DNA from 2 places in the Variovorax sp. GW821-FHT09A10 genome. Region 2 is predicted to be linked to the other one. Evidence: predicted binding sites of a transcription regulator. Region 2 holds the regulator's gene; the other holds the start of a gene.
What was found. The regulator sigma-54, encoded in region 2, starts transcription at its own class of promoters, with help from an activator protein. The targets are predictions, from matches to a motif close to TGGCANGNAANCTGCTTT.
Positions count from the first base shown of each region.

Region 1: the regulator sigma-54 is predicted to act here: its motif matches at 2,537-2,554, upstream of AC07Q9_RS22815 (ammonium transporter).

Region 1 is NZ_JBWKPT010000006.1:238,502-246,258, reverse strand. Features, by position in the region: gene AC07Q9_RS22825 (thiamine pyrophosphate-binding protein) at 1-927, shown strand, start outside; gene AC07Q9_RS22820 (hypothetical protein) at 935-1,237, opposite strand; gene AC07Q9_RS22815 (ammonium transporter) at 1,262-2,500, opposite strand; gene AC07Q9_RS22810 (sulfite exporter TauE/SafE family protein) at 2,920-3,678, shown strand; gene AC07Q9_RS22805 (tripartite tricarboxylate transporter permease) at 3,727-5,238, opposite strand; gene AC07Q9_RS22800 (tripartite tricarboxylate transporter TctB family protein) at 5,252-5,740, opposite strand; gene rbp (RNA-binding regulator) at 6,040-6,450, opposite strand; gene AC07Q9_RS22790 (DUF3820 family protein) at 6,633-6,869, opposite strand; gene AC07Q9_RS22785 (translation initiation factor Sui1) at 6,877-7,257, opposite strand; gene AC07Q9_RS22780 (DEAD/DEAH box helicase) at 7,306-7,757, shown strand, end outside.
Region 2 is NZ_JBWKPT010000006.1:41,275-49,031, forward strand. Features, by position in the region: gene AC07Q9_RS21905 (YceI family protein) at 1-509, shown strand, start outside; gene AC07Q9_RS21910 (YceI family protein) at 548-1,183, shown strand; gene AC07Q9_RS21915 (LysE family translocator) at 1,206-1,850, shown strand; gene AC07Q9_RS21920 (phospholipase D family protein) at 1,855-3,471, opposite strand; gene rpoN (RNA polymerase factor sigma-54) at 3,482-5,074, opposite strand; gene lptB (LPS export ABC transporter ATP-binding protein) at 5,092-5,886, opposite strand; gene lptA (lipopolysaccharide transport periplasmic protein LptA) at 5,883-6,602, opposite strand; gene AC07Q9_RS21940 (thiol:disulfide interchange protein DsbA/DsbL) at 6,733-7,377, opposite strand; gene AC07Q9_RS21945 (SPOR domain-containing protein) at 7,530-7,757, opposite strand, start outside.

The DNA of each region.
Region 1 (7,757 bases), 200 kb from region 2:
GGTGACCTGGGGCTCGGCGCCAACCCGCGCATGCTGGAACGCATCCGCAATGCGGACTTGGTGCTGCTGGTCGGCGGGCGTCTGTCGGAAGTGCCGTCGCAGGGCTATGAGCTGTTCGCGATCCCGCAGCCGAAGCAGGCGCTGGTGCATGTGCACGCCGATGCCGACGAGCTCGGCAAGCTCTATCGCCCGACGCAGGGCATCCACGCCACGCCGCAGGCGTTCGCCGAAGCGGTGTCCGCGTTGCGTCCGGCGTCACCGCCCGTGTGGCAGGCCGAGACGAAGACCGCGCGCGAAGACTTCCTGTGCTGGAGCGACCCGGCCGCGGTCCGCATTCCCGGCCCGCTGCAGATGGGCGAGGTCATGCAGCACCTGCGCGCGGTGCTGCCGGCCGACACCATCTTCTGCAACGGCGCGGGCAACTTCGCGACCTGGGTGCACCGCTTCTGGCCGTTCCGCGCGTTCGCGAGCCAACTCGCACCGACCAGCGGCTCGATGGGCTACGGCCTGCCCGCCGGCGTCGGCGCCAAGCGGCTGTGGCCCGAGCGCGAGGTGGTCGTGTTCGCAGGCGACGGCGATTTCATGATGCACGGCCAGGAGTTCGCGACCGCCGTGCAGTACGGGCTGCCGATCCTCGTGGTGCTGCTGGACAACGGCATGTACGGCACGATCCGCATGCACCAGGAAAAGCACTACCCCGGCCGCATCAGCGCCACGCAGCTGAAGAACCCCGACTTCCGCGGCTACGCCGAGGTGTTCGGCGGCCACGGCGAGCGCGTGACCACGACGGAAGAATTCGGCCCCGCACTGGCGCGTGCGCGTGCCAGCGGCAAGCCGGCGATCCTGCATTGCCTGCTGGACCCGGAGGCGATCACGCCCGCGAGCACGCTGGCGTCGATCCGCAAGGCGGCGCTGGCCGCGAACTGAGGCGCCGTCAGCGCAGGCCGCCGACGTAGCGCGGCGGCGGCGTGGGCGGCAGGCCGTCGGGCTGGCGCGCCGCCAGCCGCGCGGCGCGGGCCAGCGGCTCCATGGCCTGCTCGAGCCGCGTGGCGAGCTGGTCGAGTTCGTCGTCTTTCGTCTCGGCGGCGTGCTGGCGCGTCATGCGCACGATCTCGGCGGCGTACTCGGCGTTGGTGGCCATCCATTCGGTGTCGGTCACGCGTCCGTGCTTTCGCCGCAGTGCCACGTGAAGGCGGGCGGCGAGGGCGATGCGTTCGCTTTCGGACATGGAGGGCATGGCGGGGTCTCCGGCGTCGACGGGTCAAGCTCCCAGGTGTTCTTTATGTTGAGCAAGATCGAGGCCCACCAGTTCGCTCTCGGGGTCGACGCGCAATCCGACCAGCACATGCACGAGGAACAAGACGATGGCCGTGCCCGCCGCGCTGTAGATCGCCACGCTGGCGACCGCGATCGCCTGCGTCAGCACATTGCCCGCCGCGCCCGAGATGCGCGGGTCGGCGAACACGCCCGTGAGCAGCGCGCCCACGATGCCGCCGATGCCGTGCACGCCGAACACGTCGAGCGAGTCGTCCGCACCGAGCAGGTGCTTCAGGCCCGTGGCGCCCCAGTAGCAGGCCAGCCCGGCGATGGCGCCGATGGCCAGCGCCGACAGCGGCGTGACGAAGCCGGCCGCCGGCGTGATCGCCACCAGCCCCGCCACGAGGCCCGAGCACAGGCCCAGCAGCGAGGGGCTGCGGCGCACGATCCATTCGCCGATCATCCAGCTCATGGCGCCAGCCGCCGCCGCGATGTGCGTGACCAGCATGGCCAGGCCGGCGCGCCCGTCGGCCGCCACCGCCGAGCCGGCATTGAAGCCGAACCAGCCCACCCACAGCAGGCCCGCGCCCGTCATGGTGAGCGCCAGGCTGTAGGGCTCGAAGGCCTCGCGCCCGTAGCCCCGGCGCGGCCCGAGCGCATAGGCGCACACCAGCCCCGCGATGCCCGCGTTGACGTGCACCACCGAGCCGCCCGCGAAGTCGAGCGCACCCATCTGCGCGAGCCAGCCGCCCGGCTCCCACACCCAGTGCGCGACCGGTGCGTACACGAGCAGGCTCCACAGCAGCGCGAACCACAGCAGCGCCGAGAAGCGCATGCGCTCGACAAAGGCGCCGAGCACCAGCGCGGTGGTGATGATCGCGAAACTCAGCTGGAACATGGCGTAGACCGATTCCGGCACGTTCGGCGCCACGTGGCTCACGGCCACTTGGCCGGCCTCCTTCAGGTACTCGAAGCCCGAGAAGCCGATGCGCGAGAGCTTGCCCAGCCAGGGCCAGCCGGGCGTGAAGGCCAGCGAGTAGCCGAGCGCGAACCAGGTCAGCGAGACCACGGCGGCGATCGCCACCACCCCGGCCATGGTGGCCAGCACGTTCTTGCGCCGCACCATGCCGGCATAGAAGAGCGCGATGCCGGGCAGGGTCATCAGCAGCACCAGCGCGGTCGAGGTCATCATCCAGGCGGTGTCGGCCGCGTTCAGGGAGGCTTGGGGTGCCAGCAGGGCCATGACCGTTTCTTCTTGGAGTGGTGGACAAGAGGCCTGTGTGCACGAGTCATGCCATCTTGTTAACTGCCTGAAACACTTTGGTTTCCCAACCGGGGGGTCGAAGTAACACGAAGCGGGTAATTCCTAATGCACCGGGCGGGTGCGCGCTTGCACAATCTGCGCACTCGCGACGGGCCCTGCTCGTACTGCCGAGGGTCCGAGGAGACAAGCTTCCGATCGATCAACAAGAACATTCTTCAAAGGCTCCGCACGAGATGCCTGTCTGATATTTGAAAAGCGCCGCTGGTCGGCGCTTTTTTTTGCCTGTTCGCAGCGCAAATGCGGGCGCTTTCTTCCAAGCCAAACAAGCCTCCTGGCCAGCCGGTACCGGCCACCACAGCTATCGTTTCGATAGCGATTCCGGTGAGACAATCGCCCGCATGGAAATGCTGGTGGTCACGGGCGCCTCACTGCTCGCGGGTTTTATCGATGCGATCGTGGGCGGCGGCGGGTTGATCCTGGTGCCGGCCCTCTTTGCGGTGTTTCCGGGCGCGCCGCCGGCCACGCTGCTGGGCACCAACAAGAGCGCGTCCATCTGGGGCACGGCGGCCTCGGCGGCCCAGTTCAGCCAGCGGGTGCAGATGCGCTGGGGCGCCATGTGGCCGGCTGCGCTGCTGGGCTTCGGCGGTTCGATGCTCGGCGCCTGGACCGTCACGGTCTTCCCGGGCGACTTCCTGCGCCGGGCACTGCCGGTCATCCTGCTGGGCGTGCTGATCTACACGCTGGCGCGCAAGGACATGGGTCGGCTGCACGCGCCGCGCTTCAGCGGCCGTGCCGAGACGCTGGCGGCCAGCACCATCGGCCTGACCATCGGTTTCTACGACGGTTTCTTCGGGCCGGGCACGGGCAGCTTCCTGGTGTTCCTGTTCGTGCGCTGGATGGGCTACGACTTCCTCAACGCCTCGGCCTCGGCCAAGGTCATCAACACGCTGACCAACGCCGCCGCGCTGATCCTGCTGGCCGCCAAGGGCCACGTCTGGTGGCACTACGGGCTGGTGATGGCCGTGGCCAACGTGGCCGGCAGCCTGGTCGGTACGCGCGTGGCACTGAAGCACGGGGCGGGCTTCGTGCGGATCGTGTTCATCGTGGTGGTGAGTGCACTGATCCTGAAGACGGCTTACGACGCGTTCCTGAAATAAAAAAAGCCCCTGGCATCTGGCCAGGGGCTTTTTTTCGGGGCGCCGAGGTCAGTCTTCGACGAACGCTTCTTCGCGCTTCGCCTTGATCGCCGGCAGCAGCACGATGGCCAGCAGCAGCGCCGCAGCGATCAGCAGGCCCGCCGACAGCGGCCGCGTCACGAACACGCTCCACGCGCCGCGCGACAGCAGCAGCGCGCGCCGCAGGTTCTCTTCCATCATCGGCCCCAGGATGAAGCCCAGCAGCAGCGGGGCCGGCTCGGTGCGCAGCTTCAGGAACAGGTAGCCGATGAAGCCGAAGATCGCCACCATCCACACGTCGAAGGTGTTGTTGTTGGTCGAGTACACGCCGATCGCGCAGAACAGCACGATCGCCGGGAACAGGAACTTGTAGGGCACCGTCAGCAGCTTGATCCACATGCCGATCAGCGGCAGGTTCAGGATGATCAGCATCGCGTTGCCGATCCACATCGAGGCGATCAGGCCCCAGAACAGCTCGGGGTTGCTGGTCATCACCTGCGGGCCGGGCTGGATGTTGTGGATCGTCATCGCGCCCACCATCAGCGCCATCACGGCGTTGGGCGGGATGCCCAGCGTCAAGAGCGGAATGAAGGAGGTCTGCGCGCCGGCGTTGTTGGCCGACTCGGGCGAGGCCACGCCGCGGATGTTGCCCTTGCCGAAGGGCACTTCGCCCGGGCGCATCTTGATCTTCTTCTCCAGCGCGTAGGCCGCAAAGGCCGCCAGCAGCGCGCCGCCGCCGGGCAGGATGCCCAGGGCCGAGCCCAGCGCCGTGCCGCGCAGCACGGCGGGCGTCATGCGCTTGAAGTCGTCCTTGGTGGGCCACAGGCCCTTGACCTTGTGCGTGAACACCTCGCGCTCGTCATCGGGCTGCGAGAGGTTGCCGATGATTTCGCCGTAGCCGAACACGCCCATGGCGATCACCACGAAGCCGATGCCGTCGGTGAGCTCGGGAATGTCGAAGCTGAAGCGCGCGACGCCCGAGTTCACGTCGGTGCCCACGATGCCCAGCAGCAGGCCCAGCACGATCATCGCCACCGCCTTGAGCAGCGAGCCCGAGGCCAGCACCACCGCGCCGATCAGGCCCAGCACCATCAGCGAGAAGTACTCGGCGGGGCCGAACTTGAAGGCCAGCTCGGTCAGCGGGGGCGCGAAAGCCGCAAGAATCAAAGTGCCGACACAGCCCGCGAAGAACGAGCCCAGGCCCGCCGCGGCCAGCGCGGGGCCTGCGCGGCCCTGCCTTGCCATCTGGTAGCCGTCGATACAGGTGACCACCGAGGACGACTCCCCGGGCAGGTTCACCAGGATGGCCGTGGTCGAGCCGCCGTACTGGGCGCCGTAGTAGATGCCGGCCAGCATGATCAACGCCGACACGGGCGGCAGCGCGTACGTGGCGGGCAGCAGCATCGCGATGGTCGCGACGGGGCCGATGCCCGGCAGCACGCCGATCAGCGTGCCCAGGATGCAGCCGACCAGGCAGTACAGCAGGTTGGTGAAGGTGAAGGCGACGCCGAAGCCGGTCGCCAGGTTGTGGAACAGTTCCATGGCGGTGTGCTCCTCAGCCCGAAATGAAGGTGGGCCAGACCTGGATCTGGAGCTTGAGCGCCCAGATGAAGGCCACATAGCTGCCGGCCGCCAGGATGGTGGAGAGCACCAGCACGTCGCGCAGCTTGAAGTGCTCGCCGGCCATGCTCGAGATGATCGTCAGCGCGTAGATCGCGATGATCATGCCCATCGCCGGCAGCCCGACGCTGGGCAGGCCGCCCAGCAGCACGCCGAAGGCCAGGTTGGCGCCGAGCACGAAGGCCAGCGGCTTCCAGGCCCATTTGCCGATCTTGTCGCCGTCGGCGCTCTCGACCACCATGGCCTGGAACATGATCAGCGCGCCCAGCAGCGCCAGCAGGATGCCCAGCATCAGCGGAAAGTACCCTGGCCCCATGCGGGCGCCGTCGCCGATGGTGTAGGTGGTGGCGCCGATGGCGAACGCGCCACCGACGGCGGCGAACATGACTCCTGAGAAGAAGTCCGCCTGTCTCTTGATTTTCATTGTCTCGACCCTCTGTTTTCGAAGGGACGAGGGTCGTCGCCGGCGGCTGACCATAGGCTGACCACCACGGTACGCACTAATGCTTACAGGGTTAGCACTGGCTCTCCCCCAGGCTTCGCGCACTTCGTGTCGCTACGCCAACCCCCTCCGGGGGCAACACCAGCGGCCCGGCAAAGCCGGTTCCGCGGTGTTCCACGAAGGGGCAGGGATCGTGTGGGGGCCGGAAACGAAAAAAGCTCCCGAAGGAGCTTTTTATTCATTCAGAGCGCCGGGGCGCTCATGAGTGTGTGGGGGAGGGCTTAGTAGCCGCCGCGGCCACCGCCGCCGCCGCCGTAACCACCGCCGCCGCCACCGCTGCGGCCACCACCGCCGCCGCCGTAACCGCCGCCGCCGCCACCACCGTAGCCGCCGCCGCCACCACCGCCGTAGCCGCCACCACCGCCGGTGCGGGGGGGACGTGCTTCCATCGGACGGGCTTCGTTCACCGTCAGGGCGCGGCCCTGCAGCGATGCGCCGTTCATGCCTTCGACTGCAGCGAGTGCTTCAGCGTCGGTGCCCATTTCGACAAAGCCGAAGCCCTTCGAACGGCCGGTGTCACGTTCCATCATGACCTTGGCGCTGACGATCGAACCGAATTCGCCGAAAGCTTGTTCCAGGTCGTTGTCACGCACGGAGTAGGCGAGGTTGCCCACGTAAAGTTTCTTGCCCATGGAGGGACTCCTAATTCAAACCAAAAAAACACAAAGCGATGGAGTCCCAGAATCACAACAAACTAATGCGCTGTGGCGCGAAACTGACCGATCACCAAATTACGTGCACGGGAGCCGAGGCTCGCAGACACGTGAGCCGGATTATCCGGCCCGATTTCCTAAAAAAGGGGGGAAATCTTGTGTTATCGAGAAACATTCCGACCCGACGGGCGGTTTCGCAACGGTTTGAGCAGGTCGGACAGGCCGTTGTGGTCTATTTCATGCATCAAAGCGAGCAGCCGGCCAATTTCTCCCGCGGGAAAACCCTCGCGCGCGAACCAGGTCAGGTAATTTCCGGGCAAATCGGCGATCAGCGTGCCCTTGTGCTTGCCAAAAGGCATTTGGAGCGTCACCAGGCGCTGCAGGTCTTCGGGGTTCATGCGCTGTTCAGCCGCCCGCGCGCTTGACCGTGTGGCCCTGCTTCACGAGGGCGGCGATGACCACCTCGCGGTGATCGCCCTGGATCTCCACGGTGCCGTCCTTCACCGTGCCGCCCGTGCCGCAGGCCGCTTTCAGCTGCTTGCCCACGGCCGCCAGCGCCGCCGCGTCGAGCGGCAGGCCCTTGACCACGGTCACGCCCTTGCCCTTTCGGCCCTTGGTCTCGTGCGATACGCGGACAATGCCGTCCGTGGCCGCCGTGCGGGCCTTCGCGAGTTCCTTGCAGCGGCATTGCGCCATCGGGGCGCCGCAGTCGGGGCACATGCGCCCGCCCGCCTCGGTGGAGTACACCAGCGTGCTGCCGGTGCGGCTGTTCTTCATCGTTCCCATTCGATCCGTCTTTCTTTCGATCTCTCTTTTTTTCCCGGTGCCCGTTCCATGCCATTCGATACCCTGGGCCTGACCCCCGCACTCGCGCAAGCGGCCGCCGCGAGCGGCTTTGCCGCGCCGACCGCCATCCAGGCGGCGGCCATCCCTGCCATTTTGCAGGGCCGCGACCTGCGGGGCTCGGCACAGACCGGCTCCGGCAAGACGGCCGCATTTTCCCTGCCGCTGCTGCAGCGCCTGGCCGCCGAGCCGGCCTCGTCGGCGTCGCGCCGCCTGCGCGCGCTGGTGCTCGTGCCCACGCGCGAACTCGCGGCCCAGGTCGGCGAGACGCTGGAAGACTTCGCACGGCACCTGCCCGAGCGCCTGAAAATCGTCGTCGCGGTCGGCGGCGTCTCGATCAACCCGCAGATGATGCGGCTGCGCGGCGGCGCCGACATCGTGGTCGCCACGCCCGGCCGGCTGCTCGACCTGGTCGAACACAACGCGCTCGCGCTCGACGCCGT
Region 2 (7,757 bases):
CCACCACCGCGAAGCTGGTGCCCGAGAAGAGCCAGATCGCCTTCGTCAGCAAGCAGATGGGCGTGCCGGTGGAAGGCAGCTTCAAGCGCTTCGACGCGCAGGTCGCCTTCGACCCGAAGAAGCCCGAGGGCGGCTCGGTCGTGCTGCAGATCGACACCGCCAGCGCCGGCTTCGGCGTGCCCATGAGCGATGCCGAACTGCCCAAGCCGACCTGGTTCGACACCGCGCATTTCCCGCAGGCCAGCTTCCGCTCCAGCGCCATCAAGGCGCTGGGCGAGGGCCGCTTCGAGATGGCCGGCAAGCTCACCATCAAGGGCGTCAGCAAGTACGTGACGGTGCCCGTGAGCATCGTGTCGTCGGGCGGCGCCTATTCGGTCGCCACGGGCACGCTCACGATCCAGCGGCTCGACTACAAGGTGGGCGACGGCGAATGGACCGACACCTCGGTGGTCGGCAACGAGGTGCAAGTGCGCTTCAAGCTGACGCTCGCGGGCCTCGGGCCGCTGTGACGACGATTTCATTTCCCATGCATCTCTCTTCCCTTGCCATGAACAAGCTCTTCTTCGCCGCGGCCCTGTGCGCGGGCGCGGCCCTGCCCCTGGCCGCCACGGCCCAGGAATACACGGCGCCGCCGCTGGCAGCCAAGCCCGCGGGCGGGCCGGCCAAGAACGCCAGCTACGTGATCGACCCGACCCACACCTTCGTCATGTACGAGATGGGCCACTACGGCACCACCACCAACCGCGGCCGCTTCAGCACCAAGGACGGCTCGGTGCAGATCGACGGCACCGGCGCCAGCGGCAAGGTCGACATCACGATGGACATCAGCTCCATCAACACCGGCGTCGACCTGCTCAACCGCCACGTGCAGAGCAAGGACTTCTTCAACGTGGCCGAATTCCCCACCGGCCGCTTCGTGGCCGAGCGCATCGACTTCAGCGGCGACAAGGTGACCGACGTGCCCGGCACGCTCACGCTCATGGGCCAGACCAAGCCGGTGACGCTGAAGGCCGTGCGCTTCAACTGCTACCTGAACCCGCTCATCAACCGCCAGGTCTGCGGCGGCGACTTCGAGGCCACCGTGCAGCGCAGCGACTGGGGCATCACCTGGGGCCTGAACTTCGGCTTCGAGAACAAGGTGAAGCTGCTGGTGCAGGTCGAAGCCGTGAACGTGCAGCAATGACGACGACGCAAGGAGCCACGCGATGATGGACACCACCCTTTCCCTGCTCGGCATCGCCGGCGCCATGGCCGTCGGCGCGATGAGCCCCGGCCCAAGCTTCGTGATGGTGGCGCGCACCGCCGTGGCCTCGCGCAGCGACGGGCTGGCGGCGGCCCTGGGCATGGGCGCCGGCGGGCTGGCGTTCTCCATCGCGGCGCTGGCCGGGCTGCAGGCTGCGTTCCTCGCGGTGCCGGGCCTGTACCTCGCGATCAAGGCCTTCGGCGGCGCGTACCTGATCTACCTGGGCTTTCGCATCTGGCGCGGCGCGCGCCAGCCGCTCGCGATCACGCCCGACACGGACGCCTCGCCCCGCAGCCAAGGCCGCAGCGGACGCACCTTCCTGCTCGGCCTGGCCACGCAGGTCAGCAACCCCAAGACGGCGGTGGTGTACGCGAGCATCTTCGCGGCCTTCCTGCCGCGCGAGGTGCCACTGGTGCTGGCGCTCGCGGTGCCGGCCGTGATCTTCTGCATCGAGACGGGCTGGTACGCGATCGTCGCGCTGGCGCTGTCCTCGGCCGCGCCGCGCGCGGCCTACCTGCGCTACAAGACCTGGATCGACCGCGCCGCCGGCGGCGTGATGGGCCTGCTGGGCCTGCGGCTGGTGTGGTCGGCGGTGCGCGGCACCTGAGCCGCTACAGCAGGCTCTCGGGCGTGAGCGGCGCCAGCAGCTCGAGCATCGTGCGGTCCCAGAAGCCCGAGTCGGGTTCTTCGTGCAGCACGGTGGTCTTGCCACCTTCCTCGCTGACCCACTCGATGCGCCGCGAGCCGCTGGCTCCCGCATCGGCGCCTTCGGCAAAGCGCAGCCGGTAGGCGCCCTGCTGCTTGAGCACGTCGAGCAGCTTCAGGGTCTGCTGCGCCATCTCGGGGCTGCGGATGAACAGGCCGATCTCGGTGTTGTGGATCTCGGAGCGCGGATCGAAATTCATCGAGCCGACGAACAGGATGCGCTGGTCGATCACCGCCGACTTGGCGTGCAGCCGCCCCACCGACGTGCCGAACAAACCGAGCCGCACGCTGCGCCGCGTGCGCGCGGAACTCAGCTCGTGCAGCTCGGCGCCCAGCGCCAGCATGTCGGCGCGGTAGCGGCGGTAGGCGGTGTGGACCAGCGGCTCGTCGGTGGCGGCGAGCGAGTTGGTGACCACGCTGATCTTCACGTTGCGCCCGCGGATCTCGCGCATCACCTCCAGCCCCGACGCGCCCGGGATCAGGTAGGGCGAGACCAGCGTCACCTCGCTGCGCGCGCGGCGCATCTGCTCGACCACGTTGTAGCGCACGCTGTCGACGTCGAGCAGCGGCACGCCGCCGTACGACGCGGTCTTGCCGATCACGCGGTCGGGCGAATCGGCATACGCCTCGGCGGTGGTCCAGATCAGGCCGAGCTTGCCGGCGTCGAGGTCGTCGGCCACCGGGCTGTAGCCGAGCAGGTCGTTGGGCGCAGGTTTGGGCGGCGGCGGCGTGGTGTCGGGGCCGGTGGCGGCGTCGAAGCGGCGCTGCAGTTCTTCGCGCGGCAGGTCGGTGTGCACGACCGCGCCGATCGGGCGCACGTGCGGGCTGTTCCAGTACTGGTCGAACAGCACGCCCAGGCGCGGGATCAGCGCGCCCGTGACGAAGGTGTCGAGGTCGATGAAGTTCGGGCCGGTGGTGCGGCGGAAGTACTGGTTGCCGATGTTGCGCCCGCCCGCCACCGCCATCGCGCCGTCGGCGATGAAGAGCTTGTTGTGCATGCGGCGGTTGACGCGGCTGAAGTCGAACAGCGACGCGGTGAAGCGCTTGAGCAGGCTGCCGCGCCCGGCCGGGAACGGGTTGAACAGGCGCAGCTCGACGTTCGGCGTGGCGGCCAGGCCGAGCAGCAGCTCGTCTTCGCCCGAGGTGTACAGGTCGTCCATCAACAGGCGCACGCGCACGCCGCGCTGGGCGGCATCGCGCAGGGTGCGCAGCAGGTAGCGGCCGGTCTCGTCGTTCTCGATCTGGTAGTACTGCACGTCGAGCGTGCGCTGCGCGCGGCGCGCCAGCTGCAGCCGCGTGTCGAAGGCGAAGTCGCCGCCGGGCATCAGGCGAAAGCCGCTGAGGTCGGGGTCGGGCTGCGAGGCCAGCGCGATCTTGCCGAGCGCGGTGTCGGCCGAGACGGCGATGGCCTTGGTGGGCGGGCGCGGGGCCTCGTCGGGCAGCGTGGCGCAGCCGGCAAACAGCAGCGCCGCCGCGATGACGACCACCCCATGCCCACAGCGCGACAGCAGGCGGCTCGTCATCGTCGGTCTTCTACAGGGCCTTGCGCAGGTTGGCCGGCGCGATGCGCAGCGCTTCGCGGTACTTGGCGACGGTGCGGCGCGCGCACTCGATGCCCTGCTCTTTCAGCATCTCGGAGATCTGGCTGTCGGACAGCGGCTTCTTGATGCTCTCGGAACTCACGAACTGCTTGATGAGCGCGCGCACCGCAGTGCTCGACGCGTTGCCGCCGGTCTCGGTGCCCAGCGCCGAACCGAAGAAGTACTTGAGCTCGACCGTGCCGAAGGGCGTCGACATGTACTTGGCGGTGGTCACGCGCGAGATGGTCGATTCGTGCAGGCCGAGTTCGTCGGCGATCTCGCGCAGCACCAGCGGGCGCATGGCCAGCTCGCCGTGCACGAAGTAGCTCTTCTGCCGCTCGACGATGGCGTTGCTCACGCGCAGGATGGTGTCGAAGCGCTGCTGGATGTTCTTGATGAACCAGCGCGCCTCCTGCAGCCGCTGCGACAGCGCCTGGCTGCCCTCGCCCTTGTGCGACTTGAGCGCACCGGCGTAGATGTCGTGCACGCGCAGGCGCGGCATGACCTCGGGGTTCAGCATGACGCGGAACTTGATGTTGGTGCCGCGGCCGGTCTTCGTGACGATCACGTCGGGAATGACGATGTTGCGCTCGACGTCCACGAAGCGGCGGCCCGGCTTGGGCTCCAGGCGCGCAATGATCTGCAGCGCCGAACGCACCAGCTCTTCGTTCGTGCGCGTGAGCGTGGCCAGGCGCTTGAAGTCGCGCCGCGCGAGCAGCTCCATCGGCTGCTTGCAGATCGCGATGGCGGTCTTGCGGATGAGCGCTTCGGCCTCGGTCTCGTCTTCGCTGGCGAGCGCCTTCAGCTGGATGCTCAGGCATTCGCCGAGGTCGCGCGCGCCGACACCGGCGGGCTCCAGGCTCTGCAGCAGGCCCAGCGCCACCTGGAAGTGGTGCACGAGGTCGTCGAACTGGTCGTTGTCGTCGCCCGCCAGGCCCGAGGCCAGCGCGGGCAGCGAGTCTTCGAGGTAGCCGTCGTCGTTGAGCGATTCGATCAAAAAGCGCAGCGCGGCGCAATCGTTCTCGTTCAGCCGCAGGCTCAACGCCTGGCGGTGCAGGAAGGACTGCAGCGACTCCTGGCTGCGCGCGAGTTCGGTGGCGTCGGCACGTTCGTCGTCGCCCAGGTTGTTCTGGCGTGCGGGTGCATCGCTGCCCCACTCGCTGTCGTCGGGTGCCATCTCGACGGTGCCGTCGCCTTCCCAGTCGGGCTCGCGCTCGGTGATCTCGGCGGCGGGGCCGTCGGAGTCGGGCGTGGACGTGGTTTCGCTGGCGGTGGTCGTCGCGCTGCTGGTCGGCGCCGGGGCGAAATCGCCTTCGCCGGTTTCACCCCCATCGTCGCGCGGCACGGGCGTGTCGACAGCATCGAGCCCGAACTCCTCGCGCGCCGCTTCTTCCGCGGTGCGTTCGAGGAACGGGTTCTCATCCAGCATCTGCTCCACCTCCTGGCTCAGTTCGAGCGTGGAGAGCTGAAGCAGGCGAATGGACTGCTGCAGCTGTGGCGTCAGCGCCAGATGCTGCGAGACGCGAAGGGACAGCCCTTGCTTCATGGAGACCCGCCCCTCCCTTACATGCGGAAGTGCTCGCCCAGGTACACCCTGCGTACCTCGGCGTTGTCGACGATCTCCGAGGGTGTGCCTTGTGCCAGCACGTGCCCGTCGCTGATGATGAACGCGTGATCGCAGATGCCCAGCGTTTCACGCACGTTGTGGTCGGTGATGAGCACGCCGATGCCGCGCTCTTTCAGGAAGCTGATGATCCGCTGGATCTCGATCACCGCGATCGGGTCGATGCCGGCGAAGGGCTCGTCCAGCAGGATGAAGCGCGGCTGGGTGGCCAGCGCGCGCGCGATTTCGACGCGACGGCGCTCGCCGCCCGACAGTGCGAGCGCAGGCGAATCGCGCAGGTGGTCGACGCGCAGGTCGGCCAGCAGGTCGGTCAGGCGCTCGTCGATGTGCTGCTTCGACAGCGCCACCAGACGACCATTGGCGTCGGGCTCGCGCTGCAGCTCGAGCACGGCACGCACGTTTTCCTCGACCGTGAGCTTGCGGAAGATCGACGCTTCCTGCGGCAGGTAGCTCAGGCCCATGCGCGCGCGGCGGTGGATCGGCATGTGGGCGATGGGCTCGCCGTCGATGGTGATCTCGCCGGCGTCGGCGCGTACCAGCCCGACGATCATGTAGAACGAGGTGGTCTTGCCCGCGCCGTTGGGGCCGAGCAGTCCGACGACTTCGCCCTTCTGCACATCGAGCGAGACGTCTTTGACGACCGTGCGGCTGCCGTAGCTCTTCTTGAGGCCGCGCGCCACGAGGCGGCTGCCCGGGACGCCGTCGGCGGGCGGGGTTCCTGCGGTTTCGATCACTTGCGCCCTTCCCCTTCGGTGCCGCCCAGCGTGGTGCTGGGGCGCAGCCCGGCGCCGGGCGCGGGGGTAGGCGCCGGGGCCGCGGGCTTCTTGCCGCCCGCTGCCGGTGCGGCGCCCCCTGCCGCCGGGGCCGGCGTGGCCTTCGGCGTGAGGATGGCCTTCACGCGGCCACCGCCGCCCGCCGAGACGCCGGCGTTCGGCGGCACGAGGGAGCCGTTGACGGTGTAGGTGTCGTTGCTCTGGTCGTAGACGATCAGCGCGCCGCTGCTCTCGTCGTTGGCCGTGGCACCGATCAGCCGGCGCATGACGGCGCGGCGGATGAACTTGACGTTGTCGGCGCGGCTGTCGTACTCGATGACTTCCGACTCGCCCTCGATCCACTCGTCGCCGGCGTTGCGCTTCTGCTTGTAATAGGCCAGCTTGCCGGGCGCCGCCGTGACCACGCCGTACTGGTAGCCCTCGGCGTCCTGGCGCACGTCCAGCCGCGCACCGCGGATGATGATCGTGCCCTTCGTGACCAGCACGTTGCCGGTGAACACGCTGGTCTGTTTCAGGTCGTCGTAGCGCATCGAGTCGGACTCGATGTTCATCGGCTTGGTGCGGTCGGCGGTTTCAGCCAGGGCGCCGGAGGCGGCTCCGGCCAGCAACAGCGCGCCGAAGGCCAGGCGGCCGAGGCGACGAAGGGTGGGGAATGTGGGGATGGAGGGCAATGTCATAAAGGCACGAAACTTGCTCTGAAACATTGTATGCGTGGGACGGTGATTGACCACCGCCGCCAATGAAAAAGCCCGCCGAAGCGGGCCTTGCATTCGACCCAAAAACCAGGTCGACAGGTCGCCGGGTCGGTCAGCCCTTCTTGGCTTCGCCGATCAGGAAAGTCGCAACCTGCAGCACCTTGGCCATGCTGCCGGCGGTTTCGCCGTCGACATACCAGCGGCCTGCCACGGCCAGGGCCGGCACGCCGGCGACCTTGTAGGCCTCGGTCTGCTGCGACGCGCGACGGGCCTTGCTGGCCACGCCGAAGGACGCAAATGTTTCCTTGAACTTGGCGCCGTCGAGGCCGGCACGCTCGGCCCAGGCCTGGATGTTGGCTTCGCCGTTCAGGTTCTGACGCTGCGCGTGGATCGCGGCGAACACCTTCGGGTGGTATTCCTCCAGCTTGCCCATGGCTTCGAGCGTGAAGTACAGGCGCTGCTTGGCTTCGACGTCGTTGCCCACGAAAGGCACCGGGATGCGGCGGAACGCCACTTCCTTCGGGGCTGCCTTGACCCAGGCTTCGAGCGAGGGTTCGAAGTCGTTGCAATGCGGGCAGTTGTACGAGAAGAACTCGACCACCTCGACCTTGCCGGCGGATGCATCGACGGGCACGCGCTTGTCGAGCACGAGGAAATCGGTGCCGGCCTTGGGGGCGCGCTGGGCGTGTGCCGGAACGGCAGCCAGCGAAAGCAGCCCGATCGAAGTGGCGGCCAGCGAAAAGTCACGACGTTTCATGGAAAAGGTTCTCCTGTGGGTACCGCAGTACAGAGCCGGCGCGCCGCCGGGAGTTCCCCGTGGGCGGCGCGACCGAGGCGCTGGAATTGACAAACGAGTGCGGCAGATGCCGCGCGGGCGAGAGCTTAAAGGCTGTTCAAGAAAAGCGTCGGTCAGCGCTGCACGCGCACCAACGCCGATTCGAGACCGCCGCCGTCGAGCCGTTCCTTGAGCCGGTCGGCGTCGTCCTTCTTGTTGAACGGGCCGGCGCGCACGCGGTAGACCGTGCGACCGGCCTGCTCGCGCTCGGTGACCTTGGCCTCGACGCCCATCAGCGACAGCTTGGCGCGTTGCGCCTCGGCGTCGTCGGTGGTGCGGAAGGCGCCGGCCTGCACGAAGTA